2 regions of the Alkalihalophilus lindianensis genome follow, and region 1 is predicted to be linked to the other one. Evidence: riboswitches for the same ligand, from Rfam matches in the RefSeq annotation. Region 1 holds a riboswitch; the other holds the start of a gene.
What was found. Region 1 has a riboswitch for lysine ahead of lysA (diaminopimelate decarboxylase). Riboswitches for the same ligand answer to the same signal wherever they lie in the genome.
Positions count from the first base shown of each region.

Region 2: linked by a shared signal. The riboswitch ahead of RYX56_RS07200 (Na+/H+ antiporter NhaC family protein) and the one ahead of lysA (diaminopimelate decarboxylase) in region 1 are both predicted to bind lysine.

Region 1 is NZ_JAWJBA010000001.1:551,515-557,773, forward strand. It holds gene RYX56_RS03080 (spore germination protein) at 1-1,105, shown strand, start outside; lysine riboswitch at 1,217-1,393, shown strand; gene lysA (diaminopimelate decarboxylase) at 1,486-2,808, shown strand; gene RYX56_RS03090 (peptidylprolyl isomerase) at 2,943-3,377, shown strand; gene RYX56_RS03095 (M24 family metallopeptidase) at 3,481-4,581, opposite strand; gene RYX56_RS03100 (SIMPL domain-containing protein) at 4,817-5,437, shown strand; gene RYX56_RS03105 (ATP-binding cassette domain-containing protein) at 5,491-6,183, opposite strand; gene RYX56_RS03110 (GntR family transcriptional regulator) at 6,180-6,259, opposite strand, start outside.
Region 2 is NZ_JAWJBA010000002.1:86,286-92,544, reverse strand. It holds gene RYX56_RS07225 (YunC family protein) at 1-47, shown strand, start outside; gene RYX56_RS07220 (HD-GYP domain-containing protein) at 213-1,313, shown strand; gene RYX56_RS07215 (thymidylate synthase) at 1,330-2,124, shown strand; gene RYX56_RS07210 (dihydrofolate reductase) at 2,121-2,606, shown strand; gene yunB (sporulation protein YunB) at 2,679-3,422, shown strand; lysine riboswitch at 3,493-3,669, shown strand; gene RYX56_RS07200 (Na+/H+ antiporter NhaC family protein) at 3,797-5,344, shown strand; gene RYX56_RS07195 (sodium-dependent transporter) at 5,685-6,259, shown strand, end outside.

The DNA.
Region 1 (6,259 bases):
CCAATATCCAGGCAGAGGACCAGAAGAGCCTGATACAGAGCGGGTCGTTCGTGGTGCGCGAGATGGATACACTGAAAATATCATAATTAATACAGCTCTGACACGACGGAGAATTAGGGATGAACGTCTTCGTAACGAAATCCTGCAAGTAGGAGTTCGTTCAAAGACAGATATTTGTATTTCTTACATTGATGGAATCGCTGATCCAACTCTAGTGGATATAATTAAGAAAGAATTAGATGCGATCGAAGTTGACGGTCTTACGATGGCTGATAAAATTGTTGAAGAGTATATTGTAAAGCAAGGGGCTAATCCATTTCCGCTTGTACGCTACACAGAAAGACCAGATGTAGCAGCGACACATTTACTTGAGGGACATATTGTCATTATTGTGGACACGTCTCCAAGTGTCATTATTGCACCGACTACCTTATTCCATCATGTTCAGCATGCTGAGGAATATCGTCAATCTCCAGCAGTTGGTACCTTTTTACGTTGGACACGCTTCATAGGGATTTTCTTTTCGTTATTCATCTTGCCTTTTTGGCTCTTACTAGTCGTGCAGCCAAGTCTCCTTCCAGCAGGTCTTGATTTTATTGGTCCAGAAGAGACAAACAATATTCCAATCGTTGTGCAAATTTTATTTGCAGAAATGGGAATCGAATTATTACGGATGGCGGCGATCCATACTCCATCCCCACTTGCTACTGCACTTGGTTTAGTTGCCGCACTTTTAATTGGAGAAATCGCTATTCAAGTAGGCTATTTCACACCAGAAGTAATTTTGTATGTGGCACTTGGAGCAATTGGGATGTTTGCAACACCAAGTTATGAACTAGGGATAGCCTTACGGATAACCCGTATCGCTTTAATTATTCTAGTAGCATGGTTGAAAGTTCCAGGGTTAGTAATAGGAACAACATTATTTGTTCTTTTATTAGCAGGATTAAAAACATTCAACAAGCCTTATATGTGGCCATTCTTGCCGTTTGACCCACCGGCTGTTTGGCAGATTTTAATTCGAGCAACCGTTCCATCCGTTCGTTGGCGCCCAAGTATTGTCAATCCACAAGATCCCATTAAACAAAAGCCTAGTGGAAGATAACAAGAAAAAATTTTCACTGATAAACGAGGATTTAACTCTTCTCTATTTTAAGGGTTGATGACTCCTGAAGAGTGTGCTACAGTAATTACAATAATTTAATGAACCTCATGAAAATGGGGTAGAGGCGCAAAACGAAAGAGTATATTTGGGGAGCTTATGGCAGCTTTGAACCAAATGGAAAGGTCAATTTGCCGAAGTACTTATTGGTTGCCAGAAAAATAAGTGCTGGGTCGTTCTTGAATAAAGAACGAACTGTCACTACATTTGTAGTGGAGGACTATTCTAAAAGTGAGGTTACTCTTGCGCATTCTAAGTAGCTAGTGTAACAACATTAGCTGCTTTTTTTGTATAGATGGGAGATAAAAGGAGAGATAGTATCAATGTACATGCATGGTTCTAGTCAGATTAATGAAAAAGGTCATTTAGAAATCGGTGGAGTCGATACAATTGAATTAACTAATAAATATGGCACCCCTTTATTTGTCTATGATGTAGCTCTTATTCGAGAGAGAGCTGAACAATTTCAACAAGCTTTCAAAGATGAAGAGGTTAGCTATCAAGTCGCATATGCCTCAAAAGCATTCAGCTGTATTGCTATGTTTCAATTAGCGCATGAGCTAGGTCTAAGTTTAGATGTTGTCTCTGGCGGAGAATTATATACAGCTATTCAAGCGGGTGTTCCGATGGAGCGTATTCATTTTCATGGGAATAATAAGAGCATCGCTGAACTTGAAATGGCAGTGAAGGCTAATATCGGATGTGTAGTTGTCGATAATTTTTATGAATTAAAGCAGCTTGGACGTATTTGTGCAGAACGTGATGTAAAAATGGATGTGTTGCTTCGCATTACTCCTGGTGTGGAAGCCCATACGCATGATTACATTTCAACCGGACAAGAAGATTCGAAGTTTGGATTTGATTTAGAGAGTGGGCAAGTGGACCAAGCAATTCAACTATCATTGCTTGACCCGCATATAAACTTACTTGGTATTCACAGTCATATTGGCTCTCAAATCTTTGAGACAAGTGGATTTGTAATGGCAGTGGAAAAAATTTTTGAATACATTGAAAAATGGCGAGATTCTTTAGGGTTTATTCCAACTGTGTTAAATCTTGGTGGGGGCTTTGGAATTCGGTACATTGAAGGAGATACACCGCTTCCGGTTGGTGATTATGTAGCGAAGATGGTTCAAGTGATTAAAGAAAAAGCAACACTACACCAAATGGCGATTCCTGAAATTTGGATTGAGCCAGGTCGCTCATTAGTTGGCGATGCAGGAACAACGCTATACTCTATCGGATCGAGAAAAGAAATTCCTAATGTTCGTCATTATTTATCAGTCGATGGGGGCATGAGTGATAACTTACGTCCGGCCCTTTACCAAGCAGAGTATGAAGGGCTGCTTGCAAATCGTGCAACCGAAGAGGCGAAGGAGACTTTCTCAATTGCCGGGAAATGCTGTGAAAGTGGAGATATGCTTATTTGGGATCTCCCTTTACCAAAAGCTGAACATGAGGATGTATTAGCAGTCTTCTGTACAGGAGCATATGGGTATTCAATGGCGAATAATTATAATCGTATTCCTAGACCACCGGTTGTCTTTGTTGAAAAGGGTGAATCTCAATTAGTCATTGAACGTGAATCATACGAAGATCTTGTTCGTCTGGACTTACCATTAAAGCACGTGCTGAAGCAAGTTTAAGTGAAATAGCTGGAACCGGTTTGACGTGGATCCCTTTGTCGAACCGGCTTTTTTTGAAGTCGGTGATAACTATTTCACTTTCGGCTAAGAATCGTGTACAATAAGGTGAATCTTAACATTTGGAGGCTATACATATGAAAAAAGGTAGTATTGCATTTGAAAATGGCGAAAAGCTAGTTATTGAATTTTACCCAGAAGAAGCACCAGGTACGGTTGCAAACTTCGAGAAATTAGCAAACGAAGGCTACTACAACGGCCTTACATTCCATCGTGTTATTCCTGGTTTCGTAGCACAAGGCGGTTGCCCAACTGGAAATGGTACAGGAGGTCCTGGCTACACAATCAAATGTGAAACAGAAGGAAACCCTCATAAGCACGTTCCGGGTGCACTTTCAATGGCGCATGCAGGAAAAGATACAGGTGGAAGCCAATTCTTCATTGTTCACGATTCACAACCTCACCTTGATGGTGTTCACACTGTGTTCGGACAAGTTGTGGAAGGTCTTGATTCAGTAACGCGTATCAAACAAGGCGATGTTATGCAAGAAGTAAAGGTTTGGGAAGAATAATCTCAACGAGTAAAGGGCCATCAATGATGGCTCTTTTTCAATTATGATTAGCACTCTGCTTATCATACAAAAAGCGATAGCACTTGGATGCTATCGCTTTTTATTAATTAATTATAGTCAATTCTTTTGATGTTTTAGTAAGGGTGATATGACCTTCTTTTGTGATTAATACATCATCTTCAATCCTTACACCACCAAGAACCGGATCATAAATACCTGGTTCAATTGTATAAACCATCCCAGCTTGTAAGGTTCCATCATTTAAATGGCTCATAGAAGGGAATTCATGAACATTGATTCCGAGTCCATGTCCTATACGATGTGGGAAACGATCGCCGTAACCAGCCTCTGTAATTACATTGCGTGCTGATTGATCTAAATCTCCAATGCGTGTGCCAGGCTTACTGATTTCAAGGGATGCAAGTTGTGCTTTTAGAACGGTGTTGTACAGTTCTTTTTTCTCATCACTTATTGAACCATAAGCAAATGTACGAGTAATATCTGATGTGTATCCGTCGAGTACGACTCCTAAGTCAAATAAGACAAAATCTCCATCATTCAACTTGCGATTGCCAGGATTCCCATGAGGCGCTCCTGATTTTTCACCAAATAACACCATCGTTGAAAAAGACATTTCACGTATGCCTTTTTTCTTTAATTCATATTCAATTTTAGCTAAAACTTCCATCTCAGTAATACCCTCTTTAAGGGCATTTTTGCCGACCTCAACACCGTAGTCAGCCATTTGGGCTGCGCGCTTCATGATCGCAATTTCAATCTCATCTTTTACAACACGCATCTGATTTAATTGGTGCTCTACTGCAGTGATCGCAGCTGAAGGGAATACGGCTAGTAAATCATTCATTCTTGAAACTGTTAGAACATCCGTTTCAATTGCAACATTCTCTATCAAGCTTATATTACGCTGTTCGATCGATCGACTAAGTAATTCCCAAGGACTTTCATGATCTGCATAACCAATGATTTCATCCGACCAGCCAGCGTCTTTTACTTGAGATGTTTCCATACCCGGTACAATTAAAATTGGTGATTCATTTGGGAAAAGAATTAATCCAACTAATCGTTCATGGGGATCTGTATAAAAATTTGTTAAATAAAATATGTTTTCCTTAGAGGTGATAAAAGCAGCATCTTTTTTCTCGTCTTTTAGCCATTGTGTTAAACGCTCAATACGATGTTTCAAAAGTGTAGCCTCCTTTAGCTATAGAAATAACAGTAAATCAATAAAATTGTTTGAAAGACTATAAGTGTTTTCTTTCAATAGATATTCTCTACAAAGTAATGATAAAGCAAGCAGCCAAAGCTAGCAACAGTCCACTGATAGCTTAATGCATCATTGAGGAGTCTTGAGACAAGTTTTTCTTGAATAGACTACTAGAAGGTAGTGGTGTATGTAAAAAAGGAGGTTGAATAAGCAAATGACTGATCAACAAGTAATAACGGTTACTGGAGAAGGTGTTGTGCAGGTGGTTCCTGATCGTGCGCAACTAATTTTAGGAGTGGTCACTGAGGATACCACCGTTAGTAATGCCCAACAAAAAAATAATGAGCTAATCACAGAAATCATTTTAGCTTTGAATACTTTAGGTATTCCAGAAGATCAAATTAAAACTGTGACCTATCGAATTGAACCTAAATATGATTTTATTGATGGCCAGCAACAGTTTAGGGCATATGAAGTAACCCATATGGTCCAAGTGGTTGTCGAAGATCTGACCCAAACAGGGGCGGTGGTTGACGTAGCTGTTGAAAATGGAGCGAATATGGTTACATCGATTCAGTTTACAGTGGCTGACCCGACTAATTTATATCGTGAAGCCTTACAATTGGCGCTTGAAGATGCTAGGGGGAAGGCTAATGCAATGACAAATACATTAAATGTATCCTTAGTTGAAACGCCTGTAAAAGTAATAGAGCGGTCAGTAGGTGGACCTGTTAGGTTTTATGATGGGGCAATGCTGAGTTCTGCTGCTACTCCGATACAGCCAGGCTCCATTTCCATTCAGGCATCGGTTGAAGTCATTTACAGTTTTCAATAATATGTAAAAAAATGAGCTAGTAGCTGTTATCGTTACTAGCTCTTTAATCAATTTCACTGGTTATAGATTTTTGTCATCCATTCCACAATACTTACATTTTCTTTGAAACGTAGATCTTCTACATTATGATGGCCAATAATGTCTCCATCTTTAATCGCAATCACTTCATCCAAAATCGTTTCAACTTCTTTGATTTCGTGAGTTGTAATGATGATAATTTGATTTTCGAGGTCAACAAAGGAAATAAGCCCTTGAACGATCGAATCGCGAACCATCGGATCAAGTCCCGAGAAAGGTTCATCCATTAAGATTACAGGTACTTCACGAGCTAATGTCAGAACAATTTTTAAGCGACCGCGATTTCCCTTCGATAAATGCTTCAATTTTACATGTCGGTCTAGTTTCATGAATAAACGAATTTCCTCTGCTTTTTCCATATTGAAATCAGAAAACTGAGAGGCATAGTAGTCAATCGTTTGCCCCACATTGTAAAAACCATAATATTCATCAAGCTCTGATAAATATGTTACATCAGTTGCAATCCGACGATTGACGCTTTTCTCATTCACTGTAATCGTTCCTTTTGAGGGTTGGGTCAGTCCAGCAATTAATTTAAGAGTGGTTGATTTTCCGCTCCCATTTTCGCCAACTAATCCAATAATTTTCCCTTTAGATAACTCTAGATTGATATTTCTTAAGGCAGTCTTTGTTAAATACTTTTTTGACACATCACGGAATGTAATCATTGGTTTTTCTCCTCTCCTTCGGTTTTTAAGAAGGCTACTAATCCAGCTTCAATTTCTACATCTGAGTATCCCATTT
Region 2 (6,259 bases), on a different contig from region 1:
TTGGGATGAAGGGAAAAGACGCTCTTTTAAAAATGAAGTACAAGTAATAAATGAAGCCTTAGATGCACAATCTACTGTTGGTTGCGTATCGGAGGCTTTTTTGTTCATAAAATATAAGCTAATTCATATAAAATCCCCTTCACCTTATCCCGTAGTTGCGTTACACTTTGTAAGAGAAAAGTGTAAATGACACGAGGATTAGGGTGAGCTAGATGCGATTGGTTGCTGTTAAAAGTGTTGAGCCTGGGGCAAAGTTAGGACGAGATATTTATAACGATAATAGTCAAATTTTACTTTTTAGGGGAGCGGTATTAACTGGGCGGTTATTAACTCGTTTAGTTGAAATGGGCATCCATTATATCTATATTGAGGACGAATTGACGAATGATATTATGGTTGATTCGGTTATACGTGACGAGACAAAGAAGCGGGCGATTAAAACGATTAAAGAAGAGTTTAAAATAATTAGTGAAGAAGTTATTTTAAAAAAGACAGTGAATTTTGATCAATTAAGCCAAAATTTCTCTACGGTTGTTCATTCGATTCTAGCAGACATTAAACATAATCCAGACGCTTTAGCTATGCTTTCAGAAACGTATGTTTATGATCATTACATATTCACCCACTCACTCAATGTAACGATTTACACATTAGGACTTGCGACGAAGCTGGGCTATTCCTCAAAACAATTAAATGAGATCGGACTTGGAGCCCTATTGCATGACGTAGGGAAAATCGCCGTTCCAATTGAAGTGTTGAATAAGCCAGGACGCTTAAATAAGGAAGAATTTGAACTGATCAAAACACATCCTAAAGCAGGATTTGATCTTCTACGAGATGTACCTAATATCCCGCTGCTAGCCGCTCATTGCGCATTTCAGCATCATGAACGACTTGATGGAAATGGCTACCCTAGAGGCCTAACAGACAATCTCATTCATCCTTATGCTAAAATTATTGGGATAGCGGATGTCTTTGATGCGGTTACATCTCATCGGGTATACAGGAAGCCGATGCTCCCTCATGAAGGACTTGAATTGCTTTATTCAGGTGCAGGCATTCTTTTTGATAAAGGACTTGTCGAGACATTTCGAGAAACCATTGCGCTCTATCCAGTCGGTTTAACCGTAAAGTTAAATGATGGTCGCCTGGCGATAGTGATTAGGCAAAATAAACAAATGAGTACCAGACCTGTGATTCGTGTATTTAGCGAAAGTGGAAGAAAACTTAAACTTACGTATGATATCGACTTAATGGAGTATTTGGATACGACTATTATTGAAACGGAAACTACATTAGCAACTGCAAATTAAAAGGGGATGAGCGAGAGTGAAACAGTATCTTACGCTATGTGAGCATGTACTCAATGAAGGGGAAGAAAAGTCAGATCGAACAGGAACAGGTACAATTAGTACCTTTGGTTATCAAATGCGATTTGATTTAGGAGATGGTTTTCCTGCTCTTACAACAAAGAAACTACATCTACGTTCCATCATCCATGAGCTTTTATGGTTTTTAAAGGGTGAGACCAATATTGCTTACTTAAAAGAAAACAATGTGCGTATTTGGAACGAGTGGGCAGACGAATCTGGAGATCTTGGTCCTGTATACGGTAAACAATGGCGTTCATGGGAAGGCGCAAATGGGAAAGTAATAGACCAAATTTCAGAAGTGGTGGAGCAGATCAAAACGAATCCTGACTCTAGAAGATTGATTGTGAGTGCTTGGAATCCTGCTGAAATTGATGAGATGGCACTTGCACCATGTCATTGCTTGTTTCAATTTTACGTAAATGATGGTAAGTTATCATGTCAGCTCTATCAACGTAGTGCTGATATCTTCCTCGGTGTTCCATTTAATATTGCTTCCTATGCTCTTTTAACGATGATGATCGCTCAAGTAACAGACCTTGAGCCTGGTGAGTTTGTTCATACATTTGGAGATGCACATATTTATTCGAACCATATGGAACAAGTGAAGCTACAGCTTACAAGAGAGCCAAGATCACTGCCGAAAATGAAAATAAATAAGGAAGTTACATCTATTTTTGACTTTACCATCGATGACTTTGAGCTTACTGAATATGATCCTCATCCACATATCAAAGGTGAGGTATCTGTATGATCTCCTATATCGTCGCAATGGATAAAGAACGCACAATCGGACGAGACAATGATTTGCCATGGCATTTGCCAGCAGACTTAGCTCATTTTAAACGAGTCACATCAGGGCATACGATTGTGATGGGACGCAAAACGTATGAATCAATTGGACGACCACTACCTAAACGTCGAAACGTGATCCTTACTAGGAATACAGCATATACAGCTGATGGATGCGACGTTGTGCATCAAGTCGCTGATGTTGTGAAGCTTGCCAAGGAAGAGGATGAATGCTTCATTATTGGTGGAGCTGAGCTCTTTACGTTATTTTGGGATGAGGTCGATCGTTTATACGTCACCCATATTGATGAAACATTTGATGGTGATACGTTCTTTCCTGAAATCAAGGAAGAAGAATGGAAACTCCTCTCAGCAGATGAAGGCATTGTAGATGAAAAGAACCGTTACCCACATACTTTCTGTGTGTATGAGAGAAAAAAGTAATCGTTTGTAAAGAAATACAAGTCAAATTGTCCACCCCCTTTGCATATACATTAGGCAAAGGGGGTTTTCAACGTGAGATTCGGTAAACCATCGAGACCCCGGAAAGGTCCTTTACCATTTCGGTATGTGCTGCTCTTATCCTTCTTAATATTTGTGATCCTTACTGTGCAAGGACTTTGGATTATTGAGAAAGGAATTAGACCCACACTTGTCCACATTGCAACAACAGAAACGAGAGTCATCGCAACTCGCGCGATTAATGATGCTGTATCGAAAAAAATCGCATCGGATCTTGATCAAGGAGAATTATTTATAAGGGATGCTGATAATACGCTTCAATTTAATACGCAGATGTATAATAGAATCTTGTCAGAAGCCACCAATCGAGTTCAACGTCATTTAAAGGCGATTGAGCAAGGGGAAACATTTGATGTGTCATTTGAGAACGAGGAAGCTTTCACCTCTGATGGAGGCATTATTTACACGATTCCTTTAGGGCAAGCAACCAATAATGCTCTACTCGCTCATCTCGGTCCGCAAGTTCCAGTCCGATTCTCAGCGATTGGGGATGTGAAGACGGATCTTAATATGAAAACATTTAATACTGGCATTAATAACACGACCATGTCAGTCAATTTTGATGTAGTAGTCGACGTTAAAATTGTTATCCCGTTTGCAACGAATACAGAAGCGATTAAAACGACCATCCCTGTTGGTTTGATTAATATTCAAGGAGACGTACCTGAATATTATTCTGAAGGGGGAGGAATGATTGTACCTGCACCTGGTTCTTCCTTAGGAGGTGGCGATAATTAACATTGTCAACCATGTAAAACTATGATAAGATAATTCGGCAAACTTAATAATGTGAGTTGCCTCATCAACATGGTGGGGTAGAGGCGCGAATGTAAAAGAGTACGCACTTGGAGGATGACAACGTAGAGAAGTGTGAAAAGGTTCATTTGCCGAAGTGGGAAAGAGGAGTCAGAACTTTTCTGCTGGGGTTGCATTGAAGAAATGTAACACTGTCACAGCTGATTAGCTGTGGAGAACTACTGTTGTGATGGGGATACCTGTGCTTATTAAAGCCAATAATGGGTAACCGTTATTGGCTTTTTTTATACTCTCATACAGATGAGTATAGGAAACATCCCTGTATCAACATATTATATCAAAGGGGGATGGACCGAATGGAAGGTTCAATTTTATCGTTACTGCCACCAGTGCTAGCGCTTGTTATGGTTATTTTAACGAGACGAGTTCTATTGTCACTAGGTGTCGGTATTATTGTTGGCGCACTGATGCTAAATGGATACAATCCAGTCGATAGTGTAGTTGAAATTGCTTCAATTGTAGGAGCTATATTTGTTGTAGATGGGGCCATCAATGATTGGGAACTTTATATTATCTTTTTCCTATTGTTACTTGGAATGATGGCAGCACTTGTTACTCGTTCTGGAGGTAGCCGTGCATTTGGTGAATGGGCAATGAAACGTGTAAAAACACGAGTAGGCGCTCAAATGGTTTCGGTTATTTTGGGGATTTTAATCTTTATTGATGATTACTTTAACAGTTTAACAGTAGGTAATGTCAGTCGTCCGCTAACCGACCGTCACCGTGTATCCCGTGCTAAACTTGCTTATCTAGTCGATTCAACGGCTGCTCCGATGTGTGTTATTGCACCTGTATCGAGCTGGGGTGCTTATATCATTACGATTATTGCAGGGATTCTAACTACACATGGTGTGACGCAATACGAAGGTCTGCAAGCCTTTATGCTAATGGTTCCGATGAACATTTATGCACTAGTGGCCATTGGTTTAGTATTAGCAGTCGTCTTATTTAAATTGGACTTTGGCGCAATGCGAGTCCATGAGGAACGTGCTATAAAAACAGGAGAGCTTGTTGATCCTGAATCAGGTGCAATCCCAGGGGACCAAGAGGATCTGAAAGTTAGTGACAAAGGACGTGTAGGCGATCTTGTGTGGCCAATCGTTGCTTTGGTTGTTGGGACCGTTGCATTCATGATTATTACAGGTATTCAAGCTAGTGAAGGTGCGGCGACAATCCTTTCGACGTTTGAAAATACAGATGTCGCAACATCACTATTATATGGTGGATTAATTGGTTTTGCTGTTGCTTTAGTGCTTAATCTCATGAAGAAGACTGAAGCACGTGATTTTGGCGCAACAATCTGGGCTGGGATTAAGTCCATGCTTCCAGCTATTTATATCTTACTATTCGCTTGGACGATTATTGCGATTATTGGTGATTTAGGAACAGGGCAATATCTTGCTTCTCTAGTAGATGGAAACATCCACCCAATGTTCTTGCCAGCGATTTTATTCTTAATTGCCGGTTTTGCTGCATTCTCAACTGGAACATCTTGGGGAACGTTCGGTTTGCTACTTCCGATTGCAGGAGAAATGGCTGCCGTTATTGATATTACGATGATGCTTCCGATGCTTGCAGCAGTTCTTGCTGGAGCGATTTTCGGAGATCATTGCTCACCTATCTCAGATACGACAATCCTCTCTTCTACAGGAGCAGGAAGTCATCATATTGACCATGTAGTTACTCAGCTTCCGTATGCGATTGTGGCAGCTGTAATTACGTTACTTTCCTATCTTGTACTTGGTGCAACTGGAAGTGTGATCTTAACATTGCTGACGGCATTCGTCTTACTTGTGATTACCGTTCTTATATTGAAAAAGCTCTCTACGCCAATTGAAGCGTAGCAAAGTGGCTTCTGCATCCTAGCAGAAGCCTTTTTTGGGTCTTATTACCTTCTTTTATGGATTAATTTAATAAAACCTTTAATAAATGTGACATTTTTCTTAAATTTATTTTGACAAACCCCAGGGTAATCATTATAATAAAAAAATGAATAGTCTGATAACTCTAAAGGTGGAGGGGTTGAAAAAAAACGATACTACCATACGTTGATGCGCTAAATTGACTTGTCGAAATAATTGTCAAATAATTTTGACAAAAAATATTTTTGTGCGGATACTATTTACAGAATTTTTAGAATACTATTTAAAGAACACAGCACATAACAGAGGGGAGTTAACGAAAATGGCTAGAGAGCAATGGGGGACTAGAGCAGGATTTATTTTAGCAGCAATTGGGTCAGCGGTCGGTTTAGGTAACATTTGGCGCTTTCCATATGTTGCATATGAAAACGGTGGAGGAGCATTCTTTTTACCTTATCTTTTTGCACTATTAACAGCGGGGATTCCGTTACTTATTATGGAGTTTACATTAGGTCATAAATACCGTGGATCTGCACCACTTTCTTATGCTCGTTTACACAAAAAAGCAGAATGGATTGGTTGGTGGCAGGTAGCGATTGCCTTTGTTATCTCAACTTACTACGCCGTTATTATTGCGTGGGCGATTGCTTATACGTACTTTGCATTCAATCAAAGTTGGGGTGAGGACACTGGTGGATTCTTAATGGGAGAATACCTTCAACGCATTGATCTATCAGGTGGAGCGCTTGGTGAAGTCGGCTCACTTGTACCAGGTGTATTCATTCCTTTATTAGTTGTCTGGGCAGTTACGCTAGGAGTTTTATTTAAAGGGGTTAAACGCGGAATTGAGATGGCTAACCGTATCTTCATCCCACTTTTAGTCGTTATGTTCTTATT